Regions from separate parts of the Streptomyces sp. B1I3 genome, predicted to be linked through region 1. Evidence: riboswitches for the same ligand, from Rfam matches in the RefSeq annotation. Region 1 holds a riboswitch; the other holds the start of a gene.

Region 1 (4,608 bases):
CCGTGCCGCCACGGCCTCCGGCGTCCCCGTGACGATCGCCAAGGCCGACGGCAACCCGGTCAACGCCGCTTCCATGCTCGCGGTGCTCGGCCTGGGCGCCCAGGGCGGCGAGGAGATCGTGCTCGCGTCCGAGGCCGACGACGCCGAGGCCGCCCTGGACCGTCTGGCGAAGCTGGTCGCCGAGGGTCTCGAGGAGCTCCCCGAGACCGTCTGATCCGGCTGGTTCCCACCGGAACGCTACAGCGCCAGAGCCGCGGCATCCCTTTCCGGGAGCCGCGGCTTTCCTGTTCCCGAGTTCCCCCGTGCACACGCACCAGAAAGTCCGGGGCGGCCACGGAATAGCGTTTCCGGACAGCCGAAAGAAAGCTCTCCAGGAATTACCTTCTTTGTATACGGCGCCATTGTTAATGGCGGACGCCCGCGATGTTTACGGCATGTTGCGAAGTGCTCACCCGGGATCCGCCCGTCCCGCGACCCGTCCGGCCCGTGCGACGCAGCCGGTGCGCGGCGGTGGCACGCTCGGCGTGCTGGGCCGCGAGCGCCCTGGCCCGTTCCGCATCGCCGCGGGCCACGGCGTCCACGATGGCGCCGTGCTCGGCCCAGGAGTCGGCGGGGCGGACCGGCTGCTCGACCGCGTACATCCAGGCGATCTTGTGCCGGAGCTGGGTGAGGAGCGCGATCAGGGCGGGGCTGCCGGAGGCCTGCGCCAGCGTCTCGTGGAACCATCCGCCCAGTGAGCGCAGGTCCTCTCCCTCGCCCCGCCGTACCCGCTCCTGCCCGAGCCTGACCAGCCCGCGCAGCACCTTGAGGTGCGCCTCGGTACGGCGCTGCGCGGCTCGGGCGGCACCCAGCGGCTCCAGGAGCATCCGGATCTCCAGCAGGTCGGCGGCCTCCTGCTCCGTGGGCTCGGCCACACAGGCCCCCGCATGCCGGCGGGTGACCACGAACCCCTCGGACTCCAGGGTGCGCAGTGCCTCGCGCACCGGGACGCGGGAGACGCCGTAGCGCCGCGCGAGCACCTCTTCGGTCAGGCGGCTGCCGCGCTCGAAGACACCGGAGACGATGTCGTCACGGATTGCCGTGCATACCGAATGCGCGGGAATGTGCATGTCCGAACCTCCGCCTTAATCCCCGCGGAACGCGGCCGATCGACGCCTGTTCTGCGACTCTATTGCAATCCACCGCAATTTCCGACGGCGAGGTGGAATTCATGGATATCTTCTGGCCACGGAAGGCTTCCGCGCGGCTCGGACCGGCACCGCCGCCCGGGCACGCCGAAGGCCCCGGCGGATGCCGGGGCCCGGGCGGAGCGGTGTCGCGCGACACCGGACGGGGTGCCGGAGCCGGACGACCGTCAAGGGTGGTCAGACCGTCAGGGCGTCGAGGCCCTCAGAGCTGGACGCCGTGCGCGCGGAGATAGGCGACGGGGTCCATGTCCGAGCCGTACTCCGGCGTCGTCCGCGCCTCGAAGTGGAGGTGCGGCCCGGTGGAGTTGCCGGTCGAGCCGGAGAGGCCGATCTGCTCGCCCGAGGCGACGCTCTGGCCGACGGCGACGCCGATCGAGGAGAGGTGGCCGTACTGGGTGTACGTGCCGTCCGCCATCCGGAGCACGATGTTGTTGCCGTACGCACCACCCCAGCCCGCCTCGACGACCGTACCGGCGCCGACCGCGACGACGGAGGTGCCGGAAGCGGCGCGGAAGTCCACCCCTGAGTGGGTGCCGGAGGACCAGAGCGCACCACCGGACTGGTAGCCGGTGGTCACGTACGAGCCGGCGACCGGGAGGTGGAAGGCGTTGAGCCTTGCGCGCTCCGCGGCGCGGGCGGCGCGGGCCTTCGCCTCCCGGGCCTCTGCGGCGCGGGCCTCGGCCTTGCGCTTCGCCTCGGCCTTCGCCCTGGCCGCGGCCTCGGCCTTCGCCGTGACGTCGGCCTGGTGCTGCTGGGCCTCGGCCTGTGCGGCGATCTGGGCGGCGAGGGTGGTGTCGATGGCGGCGGCCTGGGTCAGCCCGCTGTTGCTGACGGAGAGGGCTTGGGAGTCCGCGGCGAGGGCCGGGGACGCCGTGGCGCCGATGACGCCGGTGGTGGCCAGGGCCGCGATGCCGACGGCCCGGGCGCCGTGGCGCGAGAGGCGGCTCGGGGCACGGTGCTTCCCGGTGGCTCGGGTGAACGCCATGGAGGGGCTGATCCTTTCCTTCCTTCTCGCCTACCGGGTTAGCTGACGGGTTCGGAGCAGGAAGGTCTCCTACGGACCCCCGCGCCTCTCGCGAGACGCGGACATCCGATTCACCCCAGGGACTGCGTGGGTCCCCGGCTCCCCAGGCTCGCGCCTGACGGGGACTCGGCGATGACTGTCCGGCGCCGCGGACGCGGCTCATGTTCGGCGGACAGCCGAGCCGACGCTAGGGCGGGCCCTTCACGTTCACCAAATGAACGGGGCCATTTGTCACACATCCCACAGGCTATAGACCCCTCTTTGCCCGTAAGTCGGACAAAAGGGAGGGCCCGGCGAGAGGTTGCTCACCGGGCCCTCGTCCTTCCGCCGCAGCGGCTGCCGTGTCAGCCGCTGACGACCGACACCTCACCGATGCCCAGCGCCCTGACGGGCTCCGAGATCTGCGCGGCGTCCCCGACGAGGACGGTGACCAGACGGTCCACCGGGAACGCGTTGACCACCGCGGCGGTCGCCTCGACCGTGCCGGTCTCGGCCAGGCGCGCGTACAGCCGGGCCTGGTAGTCGTCCGGCAGATGCTGCTCCACCTGGTCGGCCAGGGTGCCCGCGACGGAGGCCGCCGTCTCGTACTTCAGCGGGGCGACCCCCACGAGGTTCTGCACCGCGGTCTCGCGCTCGGCGTCGGTGAGCCCCTCGGCCGCCAGGGTCCGCAGGACCGTCCACAGGTCCTCCAGCGCGGGGCCGGTGGACTCCGTGTCCACGGAACCGCTGATGGCGAGCATCGCGGCCCCGGTCGCCCCGGAGGAGGAGCCGGGCGCCGTCGAGCGCAGCACCTGCCCGAAGGCCCGGACCCCGTAGGTGTAGCCCTTCTCCTCGCGCAGCACGCGGTCCAGCCGCGAGGTGAGGGTGCCGCCCAGGCAGTACGTGCCGAGGACCTGGGCCGGCCACACGCTGTCGTGCCGGTCGGCGCCGATCCGGCCGATCAGCAGTTGCGTCTGCACGGCGCCGGGCCGGTCCACGATGACGACGCGGCCGGTGTCGTCCGCCGTGATCGGCGGCACCGGGCGGGCCTGGCCGGCGTTGCCGGACCAGTCGCCGATCGTGTCGGCCAGGAGGGCGTCCAGGTCCACGCCGGTGAGGTCACCGACGACGACGGCCGTCGCCGTGGACGGCCGGACGTGGGCGTCGTAGAAGGCGCGTACGGCGGCGGCGTCGATCCGGCGCACCGTCTCCTCGGTGCCCTGGCGCGGACGCGACATCCGCGCCGTGGCGGGGAAGAGCTCCTTGGAGAGCTGCTTGGCGGCGCGCCGGGCCGGATTGGCCTGCTCGTGCGGGATCTCGTCCAGCCGGTTGCCCACCAGGCGCTCGATCTCGCTCTCGGTGAAGGCCGGTGCGCGCAGCGCTTCGGCGACCAGCCCCAGCGCCTTGGCCAGCCGGGAGACCGGCACCTCCAGAGAGACACGGATGCCGGGGTGGTCGGCGTGCGCGTCGAGTGTGGCGCCGCAGCGCTCCAGCTCGGCGGCGAACTCCTCCGCGGAACGCTTGTCCGTGCCCTCGGACAGGGCTCGCGCCATGATCGTGGCGACGCCGTCCAGGCCCTCGGGCTCGGCGTCCAGCGGCGCGTCCAGGAAGATCTCCACGGCGACGACCTGCTGGCCGGGGCGGTGGCAGCGCAGCACCGTCAGCCCGTTGGGCAGGGCGCCGCGCTCGGGCGCGGGGAAGGCCCAGGGCCTGGCCTCGCCGGCGGTCGGCTGCGGGTGGTACTCCATCGCTACTCCAGTCACGGCGGCGTCGGTCACTTGTCGGCCCCTTCGTGCGCGTCGGCGGCGTCCGTCGAGGCTGCCTCTGCCGTCTCGTCGGCCTCGTCGGCCGGTTCGACCGGCTCATAGACCAGGACCGCCCGGTTGTCGGGCCGCAGGTGGGCCCGGGCGGCGTCCCGGACCTCCTCCGCGCTCACGTCGAGCACGCGCCCCACCGCGGTCAGGGCGAGCTGCGGGTCACCGAACAGAACGGCGTAGCGGCACAGTTCGTCGGCGCGGCCCGCGACCGTCCCGAGCCGGTCGAGCCATTCGCGCTCCAACTGCGCCTGGGCCCGCTCCATCTCCTCGGGAGTGGGACCCTCCTCGGCGAACCGGGCGAGCTCCTCGTCGACGGCCGTCTCGATCTGCGGGACCTCGACGCCGCCGGACGTCTTGACGTCCAGCCAGCCCAGCGAGGGCGCACCGGCCAGTCTGAGCAGCCCGAATCCCGCGGCCACCGCCGTACGGTCGCGGCGCACCAGGCGGTTGTGCAGGCGGGACGACTCGCCGCCGCCGAGCACGGTCAGGGCGAGGTCTGCGGCGTCGCACTCCCTGGTGCCGTCGTGCGGCAGCCGGTAGGCGGCCATCAGCGCACGCGCGGGCACCTCCTCGTGGACCACTTCGCGCAGCTGCTCGCCGA
Region 2 (4,608 bases), 1.6 Mb from region 1:
CGGTGTACGAGGAGGAGGTCACCGAACGCTGGGGACGGGAGGCGTACGACCGGAGCGACCGGTGGTGGCGCGGGCTGAGCGCGCAGGAGCGGACCGGCTTCCAGGCCGCGCACGACGCCATCGCCCGGGATTACGGGGAGGCCAGGGCCGCGGGGCTGGACGCGGGCAGCGAGGCGGTGCAGGACATCGCCCGCCGGCACGTCGACTGGCTGTCGGTGTCCGTGACGGTCTCCCGGTCGTACGTGATCGGCGTCGGCGAGATGTATGTCGCCGATCCGCGCTTCGGGAAGAACTACGATCGGTACGGGGACGGCACCGCCGTCTTCGTAAGGGATGCACTGACGACGTACGCGCGGCACCGGCTCTCCGGCTGACCTCCGGAGGACGGCGCTGCGGCGTGCTCGTCCCTTTGGCCGATGACGAGTCGCCGCACGGCGCGGCTCCGGCCAGCCTGGGCGGGGCGCGGTACCGTCCGCAGCCGTGGGCGGACCGGGCAGGAGTACACAGGTGGGGAAGCGGGAAGATCGGGGCGGGGGTGCTGTCGGCACCGCCCGTGCCCGGCGGCTCGTGCGCGGGCTGCCGACCCTGATGATCGGGATCGGGATCCTCGTCGACCTCGTGACCCCGGCCGAGGTCACGGCCGTTCCGCTCTTCGCGGCGGCGCCCCTGCTCGCCGCTCCGTTCTTCTCGCTGGCCAGCACCATCCGCACCGGAGCGGCCGCGGTCCTCGTGGTCCTCGCCATCCGGCTCTCCGACGGCACGCTCGCCGAGGTCGTGCCGATCAGCGACCTGCTCACCCTGGTCACCGTCGCCGGGCTCGCCCTCGTCACCAACGCCGTCGTGCGCCGCAGCAACGAACAGCTGGCCTCCGCCCGGGTCATCGCGGCGACCGCGATGCGGGCGGTGCTCCCGGCGCCGGACGAGCGCATCGGCGGGTTGCTGGTGGCGGCACGGTACGAGGCGGCCCAGGCGGACGAGTTCGTCGGCGGGGACCTGTTCGCCATCGCGGACACGCCGCACGGGGTGCGGCTGGTGGTGGGGGACGTGCGGGGCAAGGGGCTGGACGCCGTAGGGGCGGTGGCCGTGGTGATCGGCGCGTTCCGGGAGGCGGCCGAGCAGGAGTTGTCGCTCGAGGGGGTGGCCCAGCGGCTGGAGCGCGCGCTGGCGCGGGAGGGGACCCGGCGAGGCGGCCTCGACGCCATGGAGGGGTTCGTCACCGCCGTACTCGCCGAGATCCCGGCGGGTTCGGACACCTTGCGGATCGTCAACCGCGGTCATCCCGAGCCGATCCTGCTGCACGCGGACGGGGCGCTCGACGTGCTGGCGCCCAGCGCGCCCGCCCTGCCGATCGGCATGGGGCTGGACGTGTGGCCGGACCGCTCGGACGAGTGGACCATGCCGGCCGGGGCGACGCTCCTGGTCTTCACGGACGGGCTCTCCGAGGCGAGGAGCCCGGCCGGGGCCTTCTACGACCCGGCGGACCGGCTCCGCGGCCGGATCTTCCCGGGCCCTGAGGAACTGCTCTCCGCACTCACCGACGACGTGCGCCTGCACACCGGGGGCCGGTCGACGGACGACATGGCACTCCTCGCGGTCGGGCGGCCCACCCGCGGCCAGCCGGAGCGGCGGACCACGGTGAAGATCGTGGGGAGAGGTGATGGATGACCGCCTGCGACTGTCCGTGACCGAACGGCACCGCTGCGCGTAACATTTGACACACCGTCAGAAAGTGATGGCGTGTCGGGGAGTGCGCAACTCGTCCGATTGTGGCTGATTCACCCCTGAAAGTGCAGGCCGGAGGCGTGAACGATCACCGGGAACAGCTTGGAATCGGACCCGGGTGTCTATTAACGTTCGATAACGCAGCGCGGTTGTCCCAGTCGTCGCCAGAGGCGGCACCGTGCGCGAGCGCCGAATTCCGCAAGGGAACCGGGGAACCACCTACATGGGGTGAATCGGGCACTTGTGTCTCGTGAGAGACGAAGGGACCCGTAGGAGACCTTCCTGCTCCGAACCCGTCAGCTAACCCGGTAGGCGAGAAGGAAGGAAAGGAGAGCGCCCACGTGGCGTCGAATCAGCCTGCCCCCGAGGCCCCGTCACCCTTCAGGACCGACGCGTTCGGTGACGAGGAGAGGACCTGGGAGGAATGGAATCCCACAGAGGAGTCCGTCCGTCCCGTACGCGGCAGGCACCGCGTAGCCAAGCAGCGAGGTCTCGCCCGTAGCTCCACCGTCCTCGGTGTCGGCGTCATCGCGGCCGTCGGCGCGGGGGGCATGGCCACCGCGCAGAGCAAGCCGCCGGTCTCCATCTCTCTTCCCGATTCCATCGCGGACAAGCTTCCCGATGCCACATCCCTTCCCGGGATGGGCGCTTTCATGTCCGGTGACGCCGAGGCGGACAACGAGACCGTCGCCCCGTCCGCACCGCTGACCACGGCCGGCATCACGGTCGCCGAGGCCGAACAGGGCACCACCGACGCCGGTGAGGCGCTGCGTGCCCGCATCCTCCAGCAGGCCGAGCAGCAGCAGGCCGGAGCGGATGCCGAGGCCAAGGCCGCGGAGGAGAAGGCGGCCGCCGAGGAGGCCGCGGCCCAGGCCGCGAAGCAGCAGAGCAAGGCCGAAGCCGAAGCCGCGGCCGAGAAGAAGGCGGCGGAGGAGGCGGCGAAGAAGAAGGCGGAGGCCGAGCGCCTCGCCAAGCTCGCCGCCAGCTACGCCATCCCGACGTCCTCGTACACGATCACGTCGACCTACGGCCAGGCCGGTTCCATGTGGTCCTCCGGCTACCACACGGGGCTGGACTTCGCCGCGCCCACCGGCACCCCGGTCAAGGCCGTACACGGCGGTACGGTCAAGTCGGCCGGCTGGTCCGGCGCGTACGGCTACCGCACGGTCCTCGCACTGGAGGACGGTACGGAGGTCTGGTACTGCCACCAGTCCTCGATGGACGTCACGGCCGGTCAGACGGTCAACACGGGCGACACCATCGGACGCGTCGGTGCCACGGGCAACGTGACCGGCCCGCACCTCCACCTCGAGGTCCACACCGCGGACGGCTCGGGAATCGACCCGATGAGCTGGCTGCGCAGCAAGGGCCTGTCGATCTGATCTCCCGCGCCGGCGCACGGCGCACCGAACCTCGGCGGCCCTGACGCACGAACCCCCTGGCGTCGGGGCCGCCGGTCTGCGCGTGTGTCCATGGACCCGCCGTACCCGGCGGCGCTCCTACGGGGGCGGTGGGCGGTGTCCGTCCGGCTGCTGCCCGCCGCCGTGGTGCGCGTACGGGTTGGGGCCGCCGTAGTGCCGGTGCGGCGCCGGCAGCTGCTGCGGATACGGCAGGGCGTGGGGCAGTTGGTGGGGGAACGGGCCGGGCGGGGGCACGCGGTGGGTGCGTATCCGTCCCGTGGCCTGGGCCGCGTACGCCAGGGCCGGTCCCGCGACGTCCCGGCGCTGCCACAGGTGGTGCAGCAGCTCCTGCTCCCGTACGGCGAAGTCCTGGCCCGCCCCGTCGTGGCGGGCCCTTCGGCGCAGCATCGCCAACGAGGTCGCGAACAGCTCGTACTCCGCGACCGCGCGGGCCGCTGCCCTGCCCCGGGCACGGTCCGGGTGGCTGTGCCAGTGCCTGGCCATGTCGCGGGCCATGCCGCGCGCACGCATCGAGGCCAGCGCGAGCGGCTCCGCGGGAGTGAGCCAGCCTGCCGCCGCGTAGACCGGCAGCTCGCTGGCGAGCGTCCGCAGCTCCCGCTGGCGCGACCAGATGGCCAGCCAGGTCACCAGACCGAAAGCCGGGACCATGAACGCGCCGTACACCACGTAGAAGCCGTACGTGCCGAAGGCCGACGAGCCGTTCCAGAGGGCGTGCATGCCCATGGCGAGGAGGAGCCCGAGCAGCGGCAGCACGATCCGGCGCACAGGACGGCGCCTCCCGCCGAGCGCGGCGGCACCGAAACCGATACCGGTGAGCACCGTGAACAGGGGGTGCGCGAACGGTGACATCACCACCCGCACGAAGAAGGTCCCGACCGTCACGGAGGCGAAGCCCGTGGTCCCCAGCTGCTGGTCCTCGCCGAAGGCGTTGCCCAGGTAGAGGACGTTCTCGGTGAAGGCGAAACCGGTCGCGGTGAAGCCGGCGACCACGATGCCGTCGACGACACCGCCGAACTCCCGTCTGCGGAAGAGGAAGATCAGCAGGACGGCGGCGGCCTTGGCGCTCTCCTCGACGACCGGGGCGATGACCGTGGCACCCAGGGTGTCTGCGCTCGCCGGGTCGGCGGTGGCCGCCGCTATCCAGCGGGTCGCGAAGGTGTTGGCGGTGATCGCGACGAGCGCTGCCGCGAACGCGCCCCAGGCGAAGGCGAAGAGCAGATTGCGCCAGGGCCCCGGCTCCACCCGGTCCAGCCAGCGGAACGCCGACATGAGCAGCGGAACGGGCAGCACGGCCAGGCCCAGACCCACCAGGAAGCCCTCGGTGCCGGTCTGTTCGCGCACCAGGGCCAGGATCACCAGACCGCAGAGCGCGAGCACGGTGACCACCGCCCCGGCCCGGAACGCCTTGCTGCGCCAGACCATGCCGACGCGGCGGGGCCGGTAACGCCACTGGCCTCGCTCGGGT

What was found. Region 1 has a riboswitch for cyclic di-AMP ahead of QFZ58_RS09785 (M23 family metallopeptidase). Riboswitches for the same ligand answer to the same signal wherever they lie in the genome.
Positions count from the first base shown of each region.
Region 2: linked by a shared signal. The riboswitch ahead of QFZ58_RS17205 (M23 family metallopeptidase) and the one ahead of QFZ58_RS09785 (M23 family metallopeptidase) in region 1 are both predicted to bind cyclic di-AMP.

Region 1 is NZ_JAUSYD010000001.1:2,147,549-2,152,156, forward strand. It holds gene QFZ58_RS09775 (HPr family phosphocarrier protein) at 1-214, shown strand, start outside; gene QFZ58_RS09780 (GntR family transcriptional regulator) at 405-1,109, opposite strand; gene QFZ58_RS09785 (M23 family metallopeptidase) at 1,390-2,172, opposite strand; cyclic di-AMP (ydaO/yuaA leader) riboswitch at 2,186-2,353, opposite strand; gene QFZ58_RS09790 (pitrilysin family protein) at 2,556-3,938, opposite strand; gene QFZ58_RS09795 (pitrilysin family protein) at 3,965-4,608, opposite strand, start outside.
Region 2 is NZ_JAUSYD010000001.1:3,762,503-3,767,110, reverse strand. It holds gene QFZ58_RS17215 (MerR family transcriptional regulator) at 1-374, shown strand, start outside; gene QFZ58_RS17210 (PP2C family protein-serine/threonine phosphatase) at 508-1,665, shown strand; cyclic di-AMP (ydaO/yuaA leader) riboswitch at 1,900-2,052, shown strand; gene QFZ58_RS17205 (M23 family metallopeptidase) at 2,064-3,104, shown strand; gene QFZ58_RS17200 (PrsW family intramembrane metalloprotease) at 3,222-4,608, opposite strand, start outside.